DNA from 2 places in the Thermovirga lienii genome. Region 2 is predicted to be linked to the other one. Evidence: riboswitches for the same ligand, from Rfam matches in the RefSeq annotation. Region 2 holds a riboswitch; the other holds the start of a gene.
The links. A riboswitch is a leader RNA that binds a small molecule or an ion and turns the genes downstream of it on or off. The one in region 2 is predicted to bind cyclic di-GMP.
Positions count from the first base shown of each region.

Region 1: linked by a shared signal. The riboswitch ahead of V7Z69_RS03775 (C45 family autoproteolytic acyltransferase/hydolase) and the one ahead of V7Z69_RS02480 (hypothetical protein) in region 2 are both predicted to bind cyclic di-GMP.

Region 1 is NZ_DAITZW010000006.1:55,360-60,694, forward strand. It holds partial or broken gene V7Z69_RS03765 (hypothetical protein) at 1-252, opposite strand, end outside; gene V7Z69_RS03770 (hypothetical protein) at 469-2,214, opposite strand; cyclic di-GMP riboswitch class I at 2,458-2,544, shown strand; cyclic di-GMP riboswitch class I at 2,661-2,747, shown strand; gene V7Z69_RS03775 (C45 family autoproteolytic acyltransferase/hydolase) at 2,728-3,717, shown strand; gene V7Z69_RS03780 (DEAD/DEAH box helicase) at 3,725-5,335, opposite strand, start outside.
Region 2 is NZ_DAITZW010000004.1:121-16,842, reverse strand. It holds gene flgK (flagellar hook-associated protein FlgK) at 1-1,748, opposite strand, end outside; gene flgA (flagellar basal body P-ring formation chaperone FlgA) at 1,868-2,569, shown strand; gene V7Z69_RS02555 (flagellar basal body L-ring protein FlgH) at 2,586-3,161, shown strand; gene V7Z69_RS02550 (flagellar basal body P-ring protein FlgI) at 3,187-4,299, shown strand; gene V7Z69_RS02545 (hypothetical protein) at 4,313-4,606, shown strand; gene flgN (flagellar export chaperone FlgN) at 4,609-5,067, shown strand; gene V7Z69_RS02535 (chemotaxis protein CheD) at 5,072-5,599, opposite strand; gene V7Z69_RS02530 (chemotaxis protein CheC) at 5,601-6,215, opposite strand; gene V7Z69_RS02525 (protein-glutamate methylesterase/protein-glutamine glutaminase) at 6,234-7,289, opposite strand; gene V7Z69_RS02520 (hypothetical protein) at 7,368-8,237, opposite strand; gene V7Z69_RS02515 (methyl-accepting chemotaxis protein) at 8,262-10,349, opposite strand; gene V7Z69_RS02510 (hypothetical protein) at 10,442-10,768, opposite strand; gene V7Z69_RS02505 (sigma-70 family RNA polymerase sigma factor) at 10,930-11,940, shown strand; gene V7Z69_RS02500 (chemotaxis protein CheW) at 11,967-12,428, shown strand; gene V7Z69_RS02495 (hypothetical protein) at 12,431-12,913, opposite strand; gene V7Z69_RS02490 (hypothetical protein) at 12,954-13,484, shown strand; gene V7Z69_RS02485 (helix-turn-helix domain-containing protein) at 13,517-14,074, shown strand; gene V7Z69_RS02480 (hypothetical protein) at 14,071-14,574, opposite strand; cyclic di-GMP riboswitch class I at 14,625-14,714, opposite strand; partial or broken gene V7Z69_RS02475 (flagellin) at 14,869-16,722, opposite strand, start outside.

The DNA.
Region 1 (5,335 bases), on a different contig from region 2:
TAAATGCTTCTGTGCTTCCTCCAACGTCACCAGATCCCAGTCACACTGAATCAATTGACCTTCTTCATCGTAAAGCTGAGGTACTTCCATCACCTCAACATTGCTAGGTCCAGCTATAGGCTTTACATCCCTGAAGGCATAGGCCATATAACTAGGAGTAAACAACCTCGTTACAGCCACGTAAAAAAGCACGGCAAACACCACAAACCTCTTAAACTTACTACCTGATATACTAACTCTCCTAGGCCTCATCTCTCTCACCCTCTCTTGGCGCAGCAGCACCAATCGGAAACTTCAGCTAACAACTTGTTAATATGTAAATTGGTACCTTTTTACCTTTTTGTCTAGCCAAATACATTTGCCGCCTTTCGGCAGCCAAGTTGTTAAGATGTTCAACTGAGTAGTTTAGCTAGATAATTTATTATAACTCTGTTTTGCCATTCATGCAAATACCAAAATCCAAAATTATTACTCTCCCAGCGCCTGCTGAAGGGCCAAAAGAGCTGAAAGGTTGTGTTGGACGTAATCTATCCGAATATCAAAATTAGCAAAACTTCTCCTTACTCCTCCGATCGACCTAGAGGGATTCTTCAAATGCATGGCCCATGAAGGCCCTATCTGCATCCTCAACAAAAAACCCCCTCCGAGCCTGAAGGTTTTCAGAATATCTTTCCCTTCCTCCTCCAATCCAGCCCTTTTAGCCATCCTGTAGGCCGCGCCTATTCCTTCCATCCTAGTTGCAGCCGGAGTAGACCTGGGATTTTTCCCAAACCCTCCTATCCAGTCGGGATAATATGAATCCTTGTGCTGAGCATCGCTTATGACTTTCGCCAACCTCAAAGCGTGCTTCAAGAAAACTCCTTCTTTGTCGTAACCACTGCGGGAAAGCTCATCCATTCCGTAAAGCAGCCAGTGGTCATGAGGAAGCTCCATATCCTGTTTCTTGCCATCCCTTATCTCGATAATATATCTTGCACCCCTTGCTGCCCCTTTAAGCCATTTATCCGAGTTTTCATCGTCCAACCTTCCCAGCATCGCCAACGCAAAAATAGCTTCGCCAGGGTAGTACACCGAGCGGAAATCAGACACCTCCCCCTCGGGAAAGACTTGCTTGTGTATATAGAACCTACCTGATTCATCTTGAACGGAAAGTATCCACTCTCCCATCCTCTTTACCAATGGCATATATCTATTGTCACCTGTGGCCTCCATGTATTTAGCCAAACTCAGGACAGCCAGCCCATTACCCCCGAGCTTCACATAATCCCCCTCGACCAGGCATGCCATCTCCTCTCCATTTTTTCTGAAGGTTTTCACCTTGCTCAACATGTACTCTATGGCTCTTTTGGCTCCCTTTAGGACCTTTTTATCTCCAGTTTTCTCATAATACTGAAGCATGGAAAATATGGTCCCAGCATGCCGCAACATGTTATAACCGCCTTTGCTTCTGTCCTTGATGGGATCATAAACGTAAGTAAATTTACCCTTTGAATCCACGTTCCTTAGCAAGTAGTAAGCCGCAAGCCTTGTGGACTCAGCGATATCTTGATCTTCATACGAATCATATATTGGGCTTCCCCTGTACAGACGCTGTGCTCTCGAACCATCCCAAAAAACGCTCTCCGTTCTGAAGGCCACATAATCTGCTCTTTTAGTCTCCAACATGGACCTTATCATTTTTTCAGCCGAAAGGTCGCCCCACAGTCCTATGGACGGAGGTTGCAATATTCCATTATCCTTCACTATTTTCTTTGCCAGCACATCTTCTGGCGTAAATATGCAATTATCACAGCCTGGAAAGGCAAGTCCCCAAAGTCCTCTCTCTATGGGCAAGGGCTTTTGAATATTGGCCATCCTCCTGAACTCCATATCCCTTAAAACGTAGACCTTGAACCACCGAACATCAGACAAGTTGACCTTTTTCTCCCTCAGCCGGTTCACAGCATCTGCCAAAGCCACATATATATCGCTTCCCACTCCGTAAGACGTGACGTTTATGCTTTTTCCGTTGCTGACACTCAAAAGTACCAGTTTTTCACTGCCTTTCTCCTTGGCCTGTTTTGAGGCGGCACCACCATTCCTCAAAAGCGAAAGAGTTTTTTCAACCAGCTCTTTCTCGTTGAAGAATACCGGTTCTGTGCTTGAGGACAGAATCTTACCCCAAGGAATGCTACCGCCAGCGAACCCAACACCCACCAAAGGTGTTATCATCATTAGAGACAAAAAAACGACGCTAAACACTACAGCTATTAAATTGCACCTTGATACTTTCAACCTCATCACTCCCAGATGGCTACGGCACCAGATCCCATATGACGCAATGACGTAGCAGCTTTAGTCCACATAATTATAATACACTCTGCTAAAGTTTTGACTATAAAAATCAATGACAATACTTGACAAAAACAAAATAAGTGCCATAATTAAGCATAGGGTTAGTGTTTGTCGGAATAAGAGAATCCGAAAGGGCAAAACCGCCGAAAGGCGGTGGCGCAAAGCCAAGGGTCTAAAGCCTTTAAAGGCCATGACAGCCAGGCTGCCGAAGATTCCAAAATAAGGAATAGTGCGGTGTGGCGCCTTTCGGATTCAAATCTGAAAGGCGCTTTTTTGAGGCTTTTTGTTAAGAACAGAAAAATTCAACAAAACTGATCCTTTAGAAAAACCCGAAAGGGCAAAACCGTCGAAAGGCGGCGACGCAAAGCCGAGGGTCTAAAGCCTTTAAAGGCCATGACAGCCAGGCTGCCGAAGGTAGAGAACATATCCTTTCCTCCCTTCAGGCCGCCTGGCGAGAGAACGAAAAGATCGCTGGGGGGCGACGAGGAAATGAAACACCTCCTTAAGAATAAAACAGCAAAGTTCGTTGCCACACTTATAATTCTCCTGCTTTTGGTTGCGGAAGCCGCAGAATCCTGCACGCTGTGGGCCGCGACAGGATCTGCAACCAGCGGCAATATCACCATATTGGCCAAGAATCGAGACTGGAAGCCTACTCAAAAACATTATTTAAGGAAAGTTACACCAACCCAAGGTTATTCATACGTGGGTCTTTTCGCGGTGGATGAAAATGGATCAGGTTTAAAGGCTGGGGTCAACGAAAAGGGCTTAGCGGTGGTAACAGCTACCGTTTCCGTTGTACCAAAGGATAAAAGGAAAACCAAGGACAAGGACGCCCTCTCCTCACACAAGATCCTCACTTCTTTCTCATCGGTGGATGAGGTGCTGGCAAACCTTGACAGGTTCAAAAGAGTTTCCTTCTACATGATCGCAGACAAAGAAAAGATCGCCGTCGTCGAGGTGGCTCCCGGAGGCAAGAACACCGTAAGAGTAGTGGATGACGGCTTCATAGCCCAAACCAATCACTACATCTCGCCAAAAATGCAAAGATACAACATAAAAATCCCATCCAGCAGCAAAACGCGTTACGAACGTATAATAAGCCTATTGCAGGCCAAGGCGGGAAACTTGACCATGGAGGACTTTGTGGCCTTCAGCAACGACCAAAGCGCAGGCCCCGATGAGAGCATCTTCCGCACCGGAAGCTCTCCTAAAAGATCTCAAACCGTGGCCCAATGGATAATCGCCATTCCTAAGGGGGACAGTCCCAGGCTGTATGTAACCATGAAGGACCCAGGGAAGCCCTTCCGAGCGTTTTCTGGTGCTCTAGAACCCACCTTCTGGAGGGGTGACGTTGCCAAGGCCGCTAAGGTTGACGGCTAAGCTAACGTCAGGACGTAGATTCTATCTCTCTTATCTTCTCTTCAAAACCATAGATAGTCCCGTCAAGTTCTTCGACGGTCCTGTCAAGGTACTCCATTCCTAAAAACTCGTATCCTTTTGGTAAATGGTTGGCAAATCTTTTTACCTTTAACAAGGCCTTCAAATAATTTTTCTCAAAAAGATTTATCACTTCCGCCGCAGTCAAGGCATCAGCCCTACCGTCCCACATAAAGAGCTGAGCCATCTCCAGGTTTTCCCCTATCTCCATTTCTCCATACCATATATCGGCAAGCACCTTTCTAAACCTTTCTCTTTCTCCAGGAGGCGCCAATTCCTTTATAGCCCTCTCGATGATCTTGAGGTCTCTCCTCAGCTCCTCCTCGACATATCTTTCATTGACCACGGGAAGAGAGAACCTGGCAATGAACTTTGCCTCATCCTCCAAGGTCCTCTGTTTTCTCAAAAGTTTCCCGTAATCTGGCATAAGGACTACGGACGCTCTTTCTAACGGCGCCTTCATCAATGCCTTGAATATGTTCTTGGTGCTGGCGCTTCGCTGCTCAAAAGGAGAATCCTTTAGCCAGGTTACAAACCCCTTGTCAAAAAGCCCTTTTCTACCTGCTCGACCAGCCATCTGCAGAAATTCATTCTTGCTTATAGGCTCTCTGTCGTGATACCTCACAAGCTGTGCAAAGACCGCGTATTTGGCAGGAAGATTAACCCCTAGAGAGAGCGCGTTGGTTCCTACGACTACGTCCAGAAGTCTCTCCCTGAAAGCAGCCTCGACCAAAAGTTTTTCCTTAGGCAACATCCCACCATGGTACATCCCCACTCCTCTCAAAAGAGGCATGTGGACTTTATCCACCCCTAGAATCTCGGCTATCTCGTATATTCTCTTCTTTTCTGCCTTGCCCTTGTGCTTCCTGCGCTTCGCTATCCTGTATGCCAGCTCCATAGTGCCCTTTTGAGAAAAAACGAAAACCAATGCATCCTTGACTTTGTCAATGGTCATCGGCTTCTGAGGCAAAAAAACAAGTTCTGTCACTCTTTTTTTGCCTTCGTAAAGTTCAAACGTTCGCCCTGTTATCCTGTTCAAGTACTTTCTTACTTCGCTGCTTCCACCAAAGGTAGCGGACATAACGAGCATTTTGGAGTCTGGATGGGTGCTGCTTACTCCGTCTATGTACGCTCTTGCTCTTTCGGGATCGCCAAAAATGTAGTGAAATTCATCTATGACCACCCTGAGGTTCGGCCTGCTGGCATACTTGAGAGTGTATATCTCCTGGGTACAGCAAAGCACAGAAGCGTCTTCGTTCTTCTTAAAGTCTCCCGTCTCTATTCCAACGTCAAAGCCCATTTTGCGCAGGTCAAGGTATCTTTCATTGCTCAGTGCCTTTATCGGCGCAGTGAATATAACTTTTTCTACATTAGGAGTAGTTGTTTGACCTTCTAAATTAAGCAGACCAGCCCAAAGATAGGCAACCCACGTTTTGCCCGAACCCGTTGGGGCAGCGACGATTGCATCCTTATCCTTGATCTTTTCAAAGGCTTCCCGTTGCCACGGGTAGAAATCGAACTTTTCCATTTTTCCTCCCAAATGAATTTCTCCGCTTTCCAT
Region 2 (16,722 bases):
TAACTGGTTATGGGTCGTGCCTTGGTGAAGACGTTGGTGGCCGATAGGTAATTTTGACTATCCACCTTGAAGAGGGCGTCCTCTGAGTGCTGAATAATATTGGTCTTACCATCAGAATCGACCAAGCCCAGTTTTTGGGCGGCAAACAGGCTCCTTCCTTCGGAGGGAGCGATGTTTATCCTGTAGTTTTCTCCTATGACGTTGCTTTCCAGTTTTATATAGAAAGTGCCGTTGACCGCCTGTTCTATGGAAGCGTGGAGCCACTCTTCAGGAGAGCTTGGTTGGGAGTTTATACTGTATGCACTGTTGATCTTGTTGACTATGGTTTGTAGGCTGTCTTCCTCCGTTATGGATATCTGAACCGTGGGAAAGTCTTTTTTGATGCCCATGAGAGATACTAGGTTGCCTTCGATGTCGGTAAGGGAGACCAGGTGCCCTTCCTGTCCCTTGAAGGTTATCTTCTCTCCTGATGGATCTACCGATGCGTACAGGGGTACACCGTTGGAAGGATCATTTATGAAGTTGGCTAGGTCGGTTGTTTCCAACTGGTTTCCGGCATCGAAGGAGCCGTTTATGATCCAACTCCCTGATGTTGTGTCCCAGTCCACGGTAATGACCTGCTCTTTTCCTCCGGCAGCGGCCCTGAATGTATAGTGGGTTAGATCTCCAGTGGACGGGGAAGTCAATATCACACCCCCGGCGAGGGAGCTCGAAGAGGGGGAGTAACCGTTGGTTCCCACCTGTATGGAAAAGCCTCCCTCTATGCCAAGGCTTTCGTCCTTGGACGCAAAACCGCTAATTCCTGTACTGTCTCCAATGGCCCAATGCTTTTCATTGGCTAATCGGGATATCTCTACACTGTGGACTCCTTCCGTTGCCTCTGGAGATATGGCAGCCGTTGCGGTCTGGGGGTTGTTGGAGGTTGCAAACTCGTTGTCCTCTATTTGAACATCGTAAAAACCGTTGTTTCCGTCTTGGGGAACCAGCATAAGATGTCTGGCAAGGTCGTCCTGAACCAGGATTCGGCCTGCCAAGCTGACGCTTATGGAGCCGAGGCTATCTGCCTGGCTTACCTTTACGTCCACCAGTTTCGATAGTTGATCTATCAAGTTGTCCCTTTGATCCATTAGGTCGTTGGGTTCGTCTCCAAGGGCCTTTATGGTCTTTATCTGACCGTTGAGGGCAGCTATCCTGTCTAGTAGGCTGTTTGCCTCATCTACTTTTAGTTGAACTTCCTGGTCTAAGGAAGACCGGTACTCATCGAGATTTTCGTAGATGTGGTTAACTGTGGTGCAGAAGTTATCCAGTTCTCTCAAGAAACTTTCCCTGGTGGCCGATGAATCGGGATTTTTCTGAAGCTCGTTCAATGCCTGGTTCAGTTTGCTCAGGGAGCCTGATATGGCGTTTTCCGAAGGTTCTCCCAGGAACATCTCCACGTATTCCAGGGAGGTGCTGACAGCTTCCCAATAGCCCTCCTTGGTTGATTCCTGCCGGAACTGTTCGTCCAAAAAGGCGTCTCTGATTCTTATTATGGCATCTATACCCACTCCTGTGCCAATCTGTCCTGCTCCCGCAGGGGAATTTATGCCTGGTACGGTGTATGGATCAGTGGGAGATGCCTCCACTCTCTGTCTTGAGTAGCCTTCTATGTCGGCGTTACTTATGTTATGTCCTGATGTCTCTATGGCCTGCCTGAAGTAGTTCAGGGCCCTTCGGCCTATCTCTAAACCGGAAAAAGTATTGGACATGGAGCAAATCCACCCTTCAAAAGAGATTCCAAGCTCTATTTTCTTATCGGCTATCGGGGCAGGTAAATGTACCCTTTATCCTCTCTCTAGATGGTATTATAAAACCAGAGGTGAAGCATATGTTGAAGACCTTTTCTCGAATATTGCTGCTTTTGATTTTGGTTTTGTGCCCCTCACATGCCTTTGGTGAAGTCCCTGAGATAACTTTGGAGGGATTGCAGCTTCAGAGGGGAGATGGACCAGAGGTGTTCCTCCATAGGCTTCAGAAACAGCACCCTTACATACACTGGAGTCACCTAGAGATGGAGCCGGAGAAGCTGGAAGTTTACGGTGAAGTGATAAGCCCTAAGAGCATATATGCAGGAGCAAGGGCCACCACAATAAGGACTAGATATGGAGAGAGGGTCATGGCGCAAGTTGTGAGACTGCGTTGGTTTGCCTACCTTGTGGTGGCGGCAAAGGGGATAAAGGGTGGGGAGGTGTTGTCTCCCGAGGCCTTGGAGATACAGCTAGTGGAGTACAAAAGAAGTTATGGAAGGTGTTTTTCTGATATTGGTGAAGTTGTTGGCATGAAAAGTGCCAAGAGTATAAAAAAGGGACAGCCTATAACCGATAGAGATATAGAGAGGCCCTATTTGGTGGAACGAGGAGATAGGGTGACCGTGGTCGTTCGTTCCGGTGGAGTTGAAGTAGAAATCGAGGGTATAGCCTTGGAGTCGGGATTTCAAGGAAGCAGGATAAGGGTGAGGGTTCCCAAGTTCAGAAAGGACATAGAGGCTGTTGTTATCAACGAAAAGATGGTCCTTTTAGATTTAAATTGAGAGAAGGGTGAAGGCCGTGAAGTCGGTAAGGAAGGTTCTCTTGAGTTTTTTGGTTTGCATTTTAATTCCAAGCGTGGTCTTTGGGGAGTCCCTATGGGTGGACGGCCCTTCCCTAGTGGCGGATCACAGGCCATCCAAGGTGGGGGACATAGTGACCGTGATAGTATCCGATAAGACTCAGGCCAAGAACGAAGCTGCCACGGACTTGAACAAGCAAAGTTCCCTTTCCGCAGGGGACGGCCTTGGAATACTGGATTTTATAAAAAAACTGGGGCTCAGTACTTCCAGCAGCGCCACGGGGGATGGCTCCACTGAACGAAAGTACAACTTCACCACCACTATAACATGCATGGTCACCGAGGTGCTTCCGGGGGGTAATCTGCGTTTGGAGGGCAGCAAGGACATTAAAGTGCACAAAGACACGGTTACACTGAAGGTGGAAGGGGTAATTCGTCCCCAGGATGTAGGCCCTGACAACACCATTGAGAGTGACCGTTTGGCCAACGTAGTAGTGAGGGCGGAGGGTATAGGTAGCATAAGTGACCTACAGAATCCCGGCCTTCTCACCAGGCTGTTCAACGCCATATTCTGATCTGTTTAGGGAGGATCCTTGTTGAATGCTGAGGAAACTGATTGGATTTGTTGTTTGTTTCGTCTTGTTTTCTTTTCCATGGGGAGATGCTTATGCTCAGGTCTACCCTGAGACCAGGTTGAAGGACATAGGAAGAATTGAGGGGGTAAGGTCCAACCAGCTTGTAGGAATGGGACTGGTTATAGGTCTTCAAGGTACGGGAGACAAAGGGGACCTGGTGCTTGCCATGCTGGGCAACCTGGTGGAGAACTTTGGTATCTCCATCGATCGCGATGATCTTAAAAGCAAGAACACGGCGGTGGTGACGGTAACTTGTGAACTGCCTCCCTTTGCAAGAAATGGACAGAAGATAGACGTAGTGGTTAGTTCTGCCGGCGACGCTAAGAGTTTGGAGGGAGGCGTATTGCTCCAGACCCCCCTTAGGGCTGCCAATGGCTTGGTCTATGCTGTTGCCCAGGGGCCCATATCGATAGGAGGGTTCTCCGCCGGCAGTGGTGGATCCAGTGTGTCGAAGAACTTTTCCACCACCGGCAGAATACCAGGAGGGGCAATAGTGGAGAGGGAGACTAGATGGGACGTTCAGGACGATGGCAAGATTATGTTTTTCCTCAATAGACCCGATTTTACCACCGCCGATAGGGTAGCTAGAGCGATAAATTCAAGTTACGGAATGGCCATAGCCAGTGCGGTAGATGCCGGAACGGTGGAGATAGCTGTGCCTGCCCAATACAGGGGAAACCTCACGCCCTTCGTTGCATCCTTGGAGGGAATAAGGGTGAGGCCCGATGCTGTGGCCAGGGTTGTCATAAACGAGCGAACGGGCACCATAGTGATAGGAGGCGATGTCAGAATAGGTGAAGTAGCAGTGGCCCACGGCAACTTGACGGTCACTGTGAAAGGCAAAAAGGACGTCAGCCAGCCGGAGCCCTTTTCTTTAGGTGAAACGGTGGTGACTAGTGAGGCCACTGTGGCGGCCGAGGAAGAGCCAGGGAGCCTTGCGGTGCTCAGGACCACTGCAACGGTGGATGATGTGGTAAAAAGCCTCAACGCCTTAGGGGCTACGCCTCGAGACATAATAACTATCTTGCAGGCTATAGCCCAGTCTGGTGCGCTGCAGGGAGAGCTTGTGATAATGTAGGAGGTGGCCTGGCATGAAGGTAAACGAGGCAATGGGGAGCGCGAGCGCGCCCCAGCGTCATGCTGACCCTTCAAAGGAGCAACGGCGCCTGAAGGACGCATGCAAGAAGTTTGAGGGAATTTTTCTGGCGCAGATGCTCAAGAATTCGATGAAAGGCCTTTCAAGTGACGAGGACAAGGGCAGGAAGGGCAATGTTCTTTGTGACGTAGCGATGGAGATGACAGGGGAGGCGCTAGCAGAGGCATCTTCTGGGGTAGGGATAGCAGATATGCTTTATGAGAGTCTGAAGGACAGCGTGGAGGACTAACTATGATACGCGAACTTTTGAATGACTTAATAGATAAAAATCAAAAACAAGTCGAAGCCCTTGGAGAAGTGCTTGAGGTGCTTAAGGAGGAGAGGGATGTCCTAAAGGCCAACAAACCAGAGCTTTTGACAGGTCTTCTGGAAAAGCTTCAGAGGGTTACTGCATCGGCTATGCTGGCTGAGGCACAACGAGCAAATGCAGCTCAGGCCCTAGCGGATTTCTTGGGATGTAAACCGGCTGTCAAGGATATATGCCTGCACCTGGATGACCAGGATTGTGAGAGGTTAAAATCCTCTTCTGCTGAGCTTTTGAAGATGGTTATCTCCATCAAGGAGATAAGCTACACCCTTTCACGACAGGCGGAGGAGCATCGCTTTTTGGCGGAGCTAATCCTGGAGAGGCTCAAGTTCATGAACGCCTCTACCAGGAGTGAGGCTCTTGCCATAGATAAGAGGGCTTGACCTTTTATATGGCCTTTGGCTTAGAACCTATGGTTTTCACTTCTAAGGTGCATGTTTCAGTGTAGAACCTTACGCTTCTACCTTTGTTTCCGCCTACGTCCTTGCCCTCTATAGGTATTTTGAATTTATCCAACATCTCCATTACTTTGGCAATGTTCTTCTCTCCTATGGCCATTGCGGGGGCTTTCGATGTGGCGAACATCTTGGCCCCACCGGCCATCTTGGCCTTGAGGGACTTGGTCGTTATCCCCAGTTGCTCCAGTTCGTATATCAAGGCAGGTACTGCCGTATCTGCATACTTGCCGGGCTTCTCAGAGGCCTCTTTAGGCTTAGAGGAACTTTCGGGCAGCATTATATGAGCCATGGCCGCAATCTTGTCCTTGGGAGAGTACAGGACCAATCCTATGCAGGAGCCCAGCCCCAGGCTGAACAATATGGTGGGACATTTGCCTACTGCAATATCTCCCATTCCCACGCTTATGCTCATAGAGGAAGACTGTATAACTTCTTTGTCGATGCTCACCCTGTTCATTCTACAGAACCCCCATTATGGAGAAGATCTTTTCGAAGGTTCCTGGGGCAGGGACCATCAGGATCTTCCCAGAGAAATGATCCATGCTCTCCAACTCTGGGAAAGAGAGAGATGTGTTCAAGAGGAAGGCCGTATCGCCAACTTCGCCAAATATGGATACCAAGATGTCCAGTACGGATCCCAACATGTCGAAGGCCAAGGATGGGACATCTGGATGGAGCTCCAGGTTAAGGAAGTCTCCCATGGCGTTCAAAAAGGCCCCCAGGACTATGTTGCCAGCTTCTGCCAGGGCGGATTCCACCAAGGCTTCGTACAGGTCTCCATCGGGGGATATGCTTATTTGTCCCATCAGCATCTCGGACAGCTGAAAGGCGTCCTCTTCCGACAGTATCATTACAAGATGGATGTCCAGATTGGTGTAGCATGTGGATAGTATGGCACACACTGGAGTTTCGGGATTTCCGAAATGGGTTGGGAGCTCCTCAAAGGGCAGAACCTCTGCCTCGGGGATGCTGACCTCAACTCTCTTTCCCACCAGCTGAGAGAGTGCTGTAGCTGCGTTTCCCGTACCGATGTTAGCTATTTCTTTCAGTAGGTCCTCTTGAAGTTTTTTCAAACGTCAGCACCTCCAAAACTACTGGAACAGGCTTGTTATTTTTGGGGCTATTTGGTCCAAAGGTAAAAATATATCGACGGCTCCCACCTCTCCGGCGGCCTTGGGCATGCCGAATATAACCGCCGTCTCGGGGCTTTCGGCTATCACGAAGGAGTTTTTTTCTTCTTTTAGGAGCAACGCACCTTTGGCTCCGTCCTTTCCCATACCCGTCAATATTACGGTTACAGGTTTTGCGTTTTCCAACAGCGAAACGCTTTGAAACAAAACGTCCGCTGCGGGTTTCACCCCATTGACTGGGGGAAGGTTGGCCAAATGGCAATGCATCCTCCCTTGGGTTTCCTTTATTATCATGTGTTGTCCTCCCGGTGCCAGGATTGCTACGCCAGGAGTCATAGGAGTATTCTCTGAACCTTCAACCACATGTATATTACACAGTTGATCTAATCTACTTGAGAAACTTTTGGTGAACCCAGGGGGCATATGTTGCACAATGGCTATTGGAGCGGGAAAGTTCTTGGGAAGTTGCGGAAGAAGTTTCATCAGGGCTTGGGGGCCGCCGGTGGAAGATGCAACTAATAGCAAGTTGTAATCTCCCTTTTCATCCGGAACTTTGGACACTTTTTTAGGATATGTTTGGTCTAATTTAAGGGTTTTGTCGGAGCACAAAGACATAAAAGCGCTTCTTATCTTAGTTATCAAATCGGTTTTTACGCTTTGGATCTCGTCCTTGTCAGATTGAGATGGTTTGTGAACGAAATCAAAGGCTCCTAGCTCCAGGCATTTTATGGTGGCGTCGGCTCCTCGTTTTGTGAGGGTGCTGAACATTATCACCTTGACCGTTGGATTGGCCTCCAAGATGCCCCTAAGGGCCGTTATGCCATCCATGACGGGCATTTCTATGTCCAAGGTCACCACGTGGGGTGCAAGTTTTTTGACCTTCTCTATGGCATCTAAACCGTTTCGGGCTTTTCCTACTATTTCTATATCCTCTTCGGAGGACAGCATGTCCTCCAATATGAGCCTCATGAGAGCGGAGTTGTCCACTATGAGGACTTTTATCTTTTCCGTTTTCATACATTCCTCCCGGTGCAATTAAGTTTGCCAAACTTCACTAAAAGTATATGTAAAAGGTCGATATTAAACAGCAACCCTTCAAAATTGCCTTCCACTGCTCATGAAACAGCCCTGCAACAAAAGGCAGAACAAATCAATGAGGGAAAGGTTGTCCTTTGGGATTATACCTTGCAACCTGGCAGTTTCAAAGGCTTCGTACAGGTCTTCCCAGCTGTTTAGATGAGCCTCTGCGAAGGAGGCGAGGTCTTCTTCCGAGGTGATACCTGCGTTTTTTAAAAAAGGTTCCAGCTTATTGATCCAGTCTTCTTTCACCTCATATGAATTAGTTATGGCCAGGAGGTTTTCTTCTGCCAACTCTACCCAACGTTGTGTTATGCCGCTTGGTATGATGCTCAAGGCAGATTCTATGTCCTCCTTGGATAGCAAGGAGGAACTTGTGTGGTCTTCTTCTACATGTGGTGTTTCTTTAAGGCTAGCATCCACTTTTGCTTCTTGTTGTACGTAGGGTTTGTCATTGAAGAAGTTCTCTATATGGCTTATTTGTTCTTTCATGACAGCAATGGATTCTTCATCTGATGGATTTGCCTCAGTAGATGCAATGAGCGAGCTCAACCCATGGTGCAGTACGGTGTCCACAACAAAAACCATGGTCTTACCCTTAAGGTCTTGCCACTCAGGAAGGCCTTGGCGCTTTCTTTTGAGTTTTGCGGGTATCTTCAGGGGCCTTCCTTTGATATGTTCTTGTTGTCCCTTTTTAACGTCGAATTGTTCAATGATGAAATCCTTTGCCGTATCCATGTCTTTTGGGAGGTAAAGTATAATGTTCACAGCAAGTTCTTTTTCGTTTAAACTCTTGAAGTTTAAGGAGTAAATGGGGACCCCCCTAGCTGCAAGCCCTTTCTCAACAAGCTTTTGGATCATGAAAAAAGAGTCTTCATAACCTTTCAACGGTATGGGCCCCCTTTGTGTCTTTTAGCTTATCTTGAATTTGTTCATCTCACCTATCAGCTTTTCTGCCATCTCGGAGAGACCTTGGCTTGAGGCGGAGAACTCCTCTGCCTGAGCTGCCTGTTCTTCCGCCGTAGCTGAGAGATGGTTTATGGATTCTTCCACGATCCTTCGTCCCTCGTTGAAGGTCTTCAAAGCCTCCTCTATTTTGGAGTAGAGGGAGGCTAGCTCCTCCATGGCTTTTCCTACCTGGTTTCCTTCTTCTTTTGCTCTTTCAGCGTCGCTTCTTATGGTTTCGAAGGCTTCCCTGGTTTGATCTATGGCTTCTATGCCCTTTGCTGTAGTCTCATTGGATTTCGATAGGGATTTTTCTGCCTTCTGTACGCGAGGCTGTATCTCCTCTATGTAGGAATGGATCTGCTGGGCTGCGTTGGAGGATTCCTCTGCAAGTTTTCGGACCTCTTCTGCAACCACGGCGAACCCTCTTCCGGCATCACCTGCGCGGGCGGCCTCTATGGCAGCGTTCAGGGCAAGAAGGTTGGTCTGGTCTGCTATGGAGGATATGGTTTGAGCCATTCCTATTATCTTAGACATGCTCTCTGTGACCTCTTTGAAGGAGCTGTTTACTTCCGTTGATATTTCATCCAGTTCCTTCACAGTGGATTCACTCTGCCTCACAAGTTCAGCGCCTTTTTGTGTTGCTTGAAGCTGCTCATCGTGGAGAGCCTTTAGCTTCTCCATCAAGGACTCCATGTTTTGTACGAGGTCTCCAACCTGTTCTATTTGTTGAGCTATGGTGCCCAGTATATTCGATTGCTTTTCTATGGCGTTTCGGACCTTCTGTACTTGATTTATGCTTTCCTCAGCACCTCTTCCCGTTTCGTCAGCCCCTGCTGCTACTTCCTGGGCTGAGGCCGCAAGCTCCTCTGCTAGGGAGCTTACGTTGGATATCATCTCCCTCAGGTTCTTCATGGTATCCAATATGGACCTTTGAAGGAGGGATACTTCCTCGCCGTTGAACTTGTTGAATTTGGCTTCTCTGAAGTCCCCTTCTCCCATCTTTTGAGCGATGCCCGTTATCTCAACTATCGGCTGTGCGAGACGCCTTCCGAACACCACTCCCAGGGATGCTGCCACCAGAAGGGCAAGGAGGGAGACACCCGAGATCTTCAAGAGGAGGTTGCGTATTTGGGCTGTAATAAGGGCCTTGGGTACTGCATAGCCTATCTTTAGTCCGCTTGGGGTCTCTTGAATGGATACGTAGAAGTTACCTATAACTTTCACATCTCCGACGGCCTCGAGGAAGGAAGCTATCTCTTTTGCATCATTTTCGTCGATGGTCCCCGTTGAAGAATCCAGTTTGGGATGAGCTATAACTTTATTGCCAGGGGACAACACAAACTTGAAGGAGCCATTTCCTTCCCCTCGGTTTTTGATGAAATCGCTGAAAGCTTCGATGTTGATGTCAATGCCCGCCACTCCTAAAAGTATCTCCTGTTGATCCTTTTTGCTCTTTACCATTACTGGTTCGGCGTAGGTAACCACCGCTCTCTTGCCCATTGGAGTGCTTACAATCCTTGGATCAGTCCATATGGCCTTCTTTTTCTTCGTTGGAACAAAGAACCATTGGGCTTGTGAAGAGGTTTCTGTGAAGCCGTTTTTGTCCACCGTTAAGGAAGTGTCGGTATTGATCTCCCATTTGCCATCGGCTTTTTTGGCTACCGCGGCGCCTGTAATGTTCTTCTTGCCTATCAGCGGGGAGTTGAAGTAGAAGTATAACTTCTCTGCCCATGGGGCATCTTGGGCCACGGAGATCAGGCCGTAAGAAAGGTTGCCTGCGTAGTAGTCCTCAAGCTCTGGGGAGGCCAGCCAACCATCGGGATTGACCTTTTCTGCAACGCTCCTGTTGACTATGACGACCGGGGATTTGAGATGAGTTCCGTAATTTTCTAGTTCCATGGACAGGTGCCTTACAGTTAGGTCTATATTGTTTTTGAGGTTTTCTTTTTGTAATGCATAGATCTGAAAACCTACGATTAGCAAGACCGCAAGGACCACGATCAGTCCCGAGATTATTATTGAAGCTGCCGTCTGCTGCCACAGTTTCCGCAAGGTGCACCACTCCTCCTAGATATTTTCATTATAGTATCTTCCTAAAGTTAGATCTGATATACAGTATAATTAGTGGGTGTGATGTAAACAACCTATGCTTCCCTGTCAACGAGAGAGGAGAGGATTAGTCTAATTTCTTCGACTTTTCTGAAAGCTTCGTCGTAGGATATGGAGAAGATGTTTTTGTTGCCTTCGTAGGCTTCTATATGTTCTTCTTTGACCTTGAGTTTCACGTTGCGGCCAAAGGCGCGCAGTGTTCCTTCCAGGATTTGGGCCACCCATTTGAGGTTCCCTATATTGTACTCATGGTGGGCGTAGGAGAGCTTGGCCTGTTTTGCAGGAGTCTCTGATGTGTACAGCGTTGGTTTTCTCGTCGGAGCAACTGGTGGTTTTCTCTCTATTCTTCCTTGGTCGTCCATACTAAAGGCCTCCTTTTCGCATTTGTCTAAAATGTATCCCATTTGGATGATCTTTAAAAGAGGTTTTGTGAAATTGACCCTTCGGGTCTAATCTTTATTCCCATTTCGGCCGATAAGGTATGTAGGATGAATTGCAGACGGATCCAGGGAGGGAACCGTAGATGGCTAGAGTAAACCACGGAGGGATATGTTTTACCTTACAGGGCTATGCGCCTGCTCAAGAGGATCAGGCAGAAGTCCTGGCAGATGGTGTGCTTGATCTGGAAGAGCCCGTTGTGGAACAGGATGAGCTGTGGGATTTGGAAGAACCCTTGGAAGTTGCCCCCCTTGACCCCTTTCATATTGAAATAAGAAAGTTCCCATTGTTGACTCCGGAGGAGGAAAAAATGCTGGCCAAAAAGATTCAAGAAGAGGGTGACCGTGAGGCCTTCGAGAGGTTTGTTTTGGGCAACCTCAGATTGGTCATTGCGTGCGCCAAAAAGGCCAAAGAGAGAGTGGGGCAGGACCAAAGTATTCTCTCCTTTATGGACTTGGTTCAGGAGGGGATCATAGGGCTAATGATAGCAGTTAGCCGCTTTGACTACAAAAAGGGGACCAGGTTCAGTACCTACGGAGTTCCTTGGATATACCAGCGGATGAAGGTGGCTTTACTGCAGCATCGAAGGGGAATGAGCGTGCCTGGATATGCAGGGCTTTCCGCCAGGGCCTATGCTGAGCAAGTGAGGGCTTTCAAGTCTGGGGAAAGGTTAGAGCTCCCTGATGGGGTGGACCTTGATAGGATCAGATCTCTTGCCGTCATATCGGACGTTGCCCTTTCCATAGATTTCGCCGATGGTGATGAGCAGGGCAGCTTCTCGGTCAGCCCAGAGGCTCTTAAGGGAAACAGTGCTGTAGGCTACGAGGAAACGGACCCGGAGGAAGTGCTTGAGAGGACCTTTTTCAGGGATGAGTTCTTGAGCCTTTTGAGGAAAGAGCTTTCTTGCGACGAATACGACATACTGTGCAGGAGGTTTGGCTTGGGGAACTACACCAGTCCCCATAAGCTCTCCGACATAGCTGAAGCTTACGGGAAAAGTTCAGAGTACATAAGGGGAGTGGTTAACGGGGTAATCAAGAAACTCAAAGAGAGTAACTTGCTTAAAATGTTCTGCCAGACTTGGGGTGTGGCGTGATTCATTTTTGATTGGAGGGTATGAGAATGAGCAGTATCGTGGTTTTCAGTCTCAAAGATGAAAGATACGGTGTGCCCATAGAGAAGGTCAGGGAGATATTGCCCCTGATGAAGGTGACTTCTGTTCCAGGCACCCCCCACTACTTTAAAGGGTTTCTGAACGTTAGAGGGGAGCTTATCTCCCTCATAGACCTGAGAAAGTTCGCTGGCATGGAGGAGCTGGATGACCTTTCCATGGCCAGGATTCTAATATTGAGTTCCGATGAAGGGGTGACCCAGGGCATCATGGTCGACGAGGTCTCCAATATAGTGGAGCTTCCCTGGCAGGATCTGCAGCCCATAGACGAAGGAAAAGGCAGTTGCGGCATACCCAAGGAGTTCTTGAAAGGAATACTTATAGACGGTTCGGAGATAATAGTTGTGCTGGACGTTGATAGCTTGCTTTCAGGGGAGAAGAAGGAGCCCCGCGAGGAAGTCGTAGGTCGTTGAAGTTATTCTTTTTCGTCCTTGGGTCCTTTGGAGCATAGATAGCTTATGGCCATCAATGTAGCGAACCAGTAGGCCATGAAGGACGCTATCAAAAGCTGAGTGGTCTTGCTTCTACCCTCGAGGTGCACCATCTTGTCCCTATAGTCTATGGGCCTTATAGTGCCCTTCTTGGGGTCATAGAAGAACCGAATGGCAGGGTAGTATGTTTTTGTGCCGTTGTTGGAGGTCTTTTGCTGCCATATTTTCCATGCAGCGCCTGTGGGGTCTATACGTTCTATGAAAACGTCTCCGACGCCGTACGTCTGGGGCACGATGAGCCGCCTGCTTTCGCCTTTTTCGATCATCGTTTGCAGCATGATGTCCAATGCAGGGAGGCGAAACTTGAGAGATGAGTAGTCGGACGCATCAATGTACTTGCCGCTTGCGTCCACGAAAGCTGGCTCAGAAAGATTGTTTTCTTGCTCTGGCTTGTTGATTTGACTCAATAAATTCACCCCCTGAATTTTAAGGAGGACGGCCAGGACTGTGTCACAAGAAAAAAGAAACAACAGACCTTCCTCAAAGAAAAAGGTTAAGAGTTCATCAGGAAGGAAACAAGGATACAAGATGGCCTCTTGGCAAAAGGAGATACAGAAAGCAGCGTGCCGAGAGAAGGACCTGGAGGGGTTCAATGCCTTTATGGAGGCTCTGGTGGACTTGCTTGGAAGGTTTCAAGGTGAGACCTTCATCATCAAGGGAGACAGCAGGGAATTTAATCTCTTTTGTTCTCCAATGGACTTTCTCTTCGTTCTGCAGAAGGTGACAAAGAAGAGAGGGTATGCGGGAGCGTCCTCACTGATCTTTTTTGTAAACCAAAGTGTGCCGTCTATAAAATTATGTTTAAAGGTGTATGATCTATATGATATGATAAAGTCAGAAAGAGCGATGCCTTTTGAGGAGGAAGTCAAAGAAGGCTTTTTTCTTTCCCTCTTGGAGGCTTTAAGGGGCATTGAGGGTTCCTTTCCCGACAAGGAACTGCTGACGAAGGTTTTTCTCCGATCGTTGGGGAAGACTTAAGCGGCTGTTAGTTCAATCTCTGATAGTTGGGGATGTTGGCTATGATGGGGGTTAGAAAGGACGGAATGGGGCCTTTGGTCCCTGCGGATTACATAAAAAGGCTCAGGTTGAGCTTGGGGTTGACTCAGGCTCAGTTTGCGGTCCTTCTCGAGGTGGGCAGCGTAACGGTATCTCACTGGGAGAAGGATGGCATGGATGGTGCCAGAAACTCAAGTTATGTCAACCTCAAAACTCTTGTAGGGTTACTGCGTCAGGCCATGGAGCATCCTGAGATGTTGAATCTCGAAAAGCTGTTGAAGTACTTGGATTTGGCGTCCCGGCACGAGTTGGTGGTTCACTATCTTCCCTTTGAAGATTTGGTTGCTCAGGAGTTATTGAGCGTCATCAACAGTGGGAGCGTGACGGGCGTAGTCGTTGCCCTGCTTCTGGACACAGAATTGGTTCGCCAAGGAAGGCCTACCCCTTATGAAAAGATTGTGTCTATAGAGGATAAAGGTCCAGCCCTAGGAGGCGGACTCCAGGAGGACGGCCTTTTGGACCAGATAGTGCGCCGCAGGAAAAATGACCTTGAAGATGCGGGTTCCTCCTAAATTAAAGCACGTATTTCTTCCAAGCTTTTTGATATTAGATCTATGTTCACGGAGCCTGGTTTTTCCCCATCGGGAATGCTAGAACAAACCAGCTGAAGAGACCATAGGTCGTTTCCCTCATCGAAAGGTTCTTCTCCGTATTCCGTGTAGAGTTGGTTTAATCCCTCGTGTAGGCGTATGAAAATCTCTTCTAGATTCTTGCTGCATCCAGAGAGCTTTGCTTCATCCAAAAGGAGCGCAGCACGATTCAAAGAGGGGTTGTTTTCGAGGTGCTTCAGCTTTTCATGGGGGAGGCTTTCTGCGACCAGCCTAATCAAGTGTCCCAGGCTGTGATGGTGCGGTGGTTTTATCTCTGGGGGGAAGATGCTTTCCCACAGAGATACAGCCTTTATGACCAAAGATGACACTTCTTCAACTCTGCGCAGGTAATAAGGATTTCGACTGCAAATGATGGGGACTCTTATAGTTTTACCTATAGCGAAAAAATAATCTTTTTGCACTTTTATTCCCCCTAATTTGGATAAGAGCCTAGCAGGGGGCGGATTAGATCGCCGGCAGCCAGGCTGTCATAGCGCGAAATGTGCGCCTTAGACCCTGGGCTTTGCGCCGCAGGCCTTCGCCTGCTTTGCCCTTATCGGCTTTTGGCTTACAAACTATATATAGGGGAGTATATTACTATCCCAACGAACAGTCAATAAGGCGAGTTAATTTTAGAAATTTTCAAAACATACTGCTAAAAAATAAAAGGGGCAGATATAATCTGCCCCTTTTTATGCTTTTGTGTTTATATAGCCTTATCTCAGAAGCTGGAGCACCTGCTGCGGCAGCTGGTTTGCCTGGCTCAGCATGGCGCTTGCGGCCTGCATGAGGATCTGGTTCTTGGTGAATTCGGTCATTTCTGCTGCCATGTCCACGTCCCTTATGCGGCTTTCCGCGGAAGTAAGGTTTGTGCTTGCCGTGGTCAGGTTGTTGATGGTGTGCTCCAAGCGGTTCTGGTAGGCACCCAGAGCAGCTCTCTGTTCAGAGACCTGGTTCAAGGCGTTGTCTATTATGGTGATGGACCTTGCGGCGCTCTCTCTGTCGGTTACCAGGACCTTGTCCACGCCCAAAGCTGCGGCGGACATGTTGCCCAAGTCTATGCTCATCTTCTCGCCCTCGTTGGCTCCTATCTGGAAGACTGCTGAGTTGGAAGTGATGTGTACATTGGTCTCGAAGGACGAAGAGTCAGCGGTTATGGACCAGCTCTTAGTGGTGCTGTTCCAGGAAATGCTTGCGTTGGCCATCTTGTCGAACTCTATGTCCACGTTGGGGTCGATGACGCCTACAAGGGTGTTTCCGGTAAGTTCCACGTTGCTTGCTACCACTGCTCCGGTGTTGGAGTCGGTAACGTCAACGGAGAAGCGGTTTTCCTGGCTTTCCTGGATCACGTTGAGGCCCAAGGCGGTGATTATGGAGTCGCTTCCGACGAAGTTGAGCTCCCCGGCCTTACCTGCCACCGCGCTGCTGAACACCAAGGTTCCGGCGATGGAGTAGGGGGAGTTCTCCGTTACTTCGCTGGAGGAGATGAACTGCACGAAGTTGTTTGCATCAGCGGAGGACACGTAGTTTTTCTGCCCCAAGGTCTCCGCTATGGCCTGGTTGAACTTGGTAGCAGCCTGCTCCAAGGTGTCGTCGGCATAAAGGGTAACTGTGGCCTTTTTGCCGTCGCCCTGGACGATGGTTATGGTCTGAGGATCCTCCAGCAAGTTTACTCCACCCGTTCCCTGGAACTGGGCAAGGTCTTTGAGTTTGGTGTTACCTGTTGCCACCGTACCCTCAGGTAGGCCACTTGCCACAGTGAACTGGAACGCAGGGGATTCATCCACCAGATAGGTGTCAAAGTCCATCTGGATGGCGCCGTCGTAGAGGACGTTGTTGCTGTCCACCTGGTACATGTAGAAGTTCTTGTCGGAAGCGCCATCAAGGGCACCATCGGTGAAGCTGAAGTAGTAATTGTTGGTTCCGTCGGTTATCCTGACTACATCACCGTTTGTAAGGCCGCCAGTATCCCAATCCCACAGGGTCAGAGCAGCCTTGTCTCCCACCGATGCGGTATTGATGTCGAAGGACATATTACCTAAGTTTACTCCGGAGATGATGTTATCGGCGCCATCAAAGTTTGTTGCGTTGGAATCAACGCCTGTTAGGTTGACCGAGCCGCTCGTCCAGGTTCCGTCGTTCTGCATGGCCCGGTACTCTACGGCTAGGTCAAGGGTGTTGGCGTCACTGTCCTTACCGGTTACTTCTATTGACATGGTGAGATACGATAAGTTGGATGATGCCAAGTCGAGAGTTAAAATATCATCGACAGACATAAACCCGTTCGGGTCGTTGAGGTTATACCCCACAGGCATACTGGCTGCGGCAACGTTGTTGGAGGTTATGACGCTGTAAGTTCCGCCGGCCATCTGGTTTCCGTCCACGGTGTCGATGTTTGTGATGTTTTGAGATGCCTTCGAAACAGCGAAGCCGCTGCCGCTCGTGTCGAAATCATCGGCACCACCCACGCTGGTGTCGGTGGTAGCTGACAAGGTTCCACCAGCTTGGATTACGGTACCAGTTCCGTCAGATAAGGCAAACGATGATCCGCCAACAGCACTTAGAGTCGT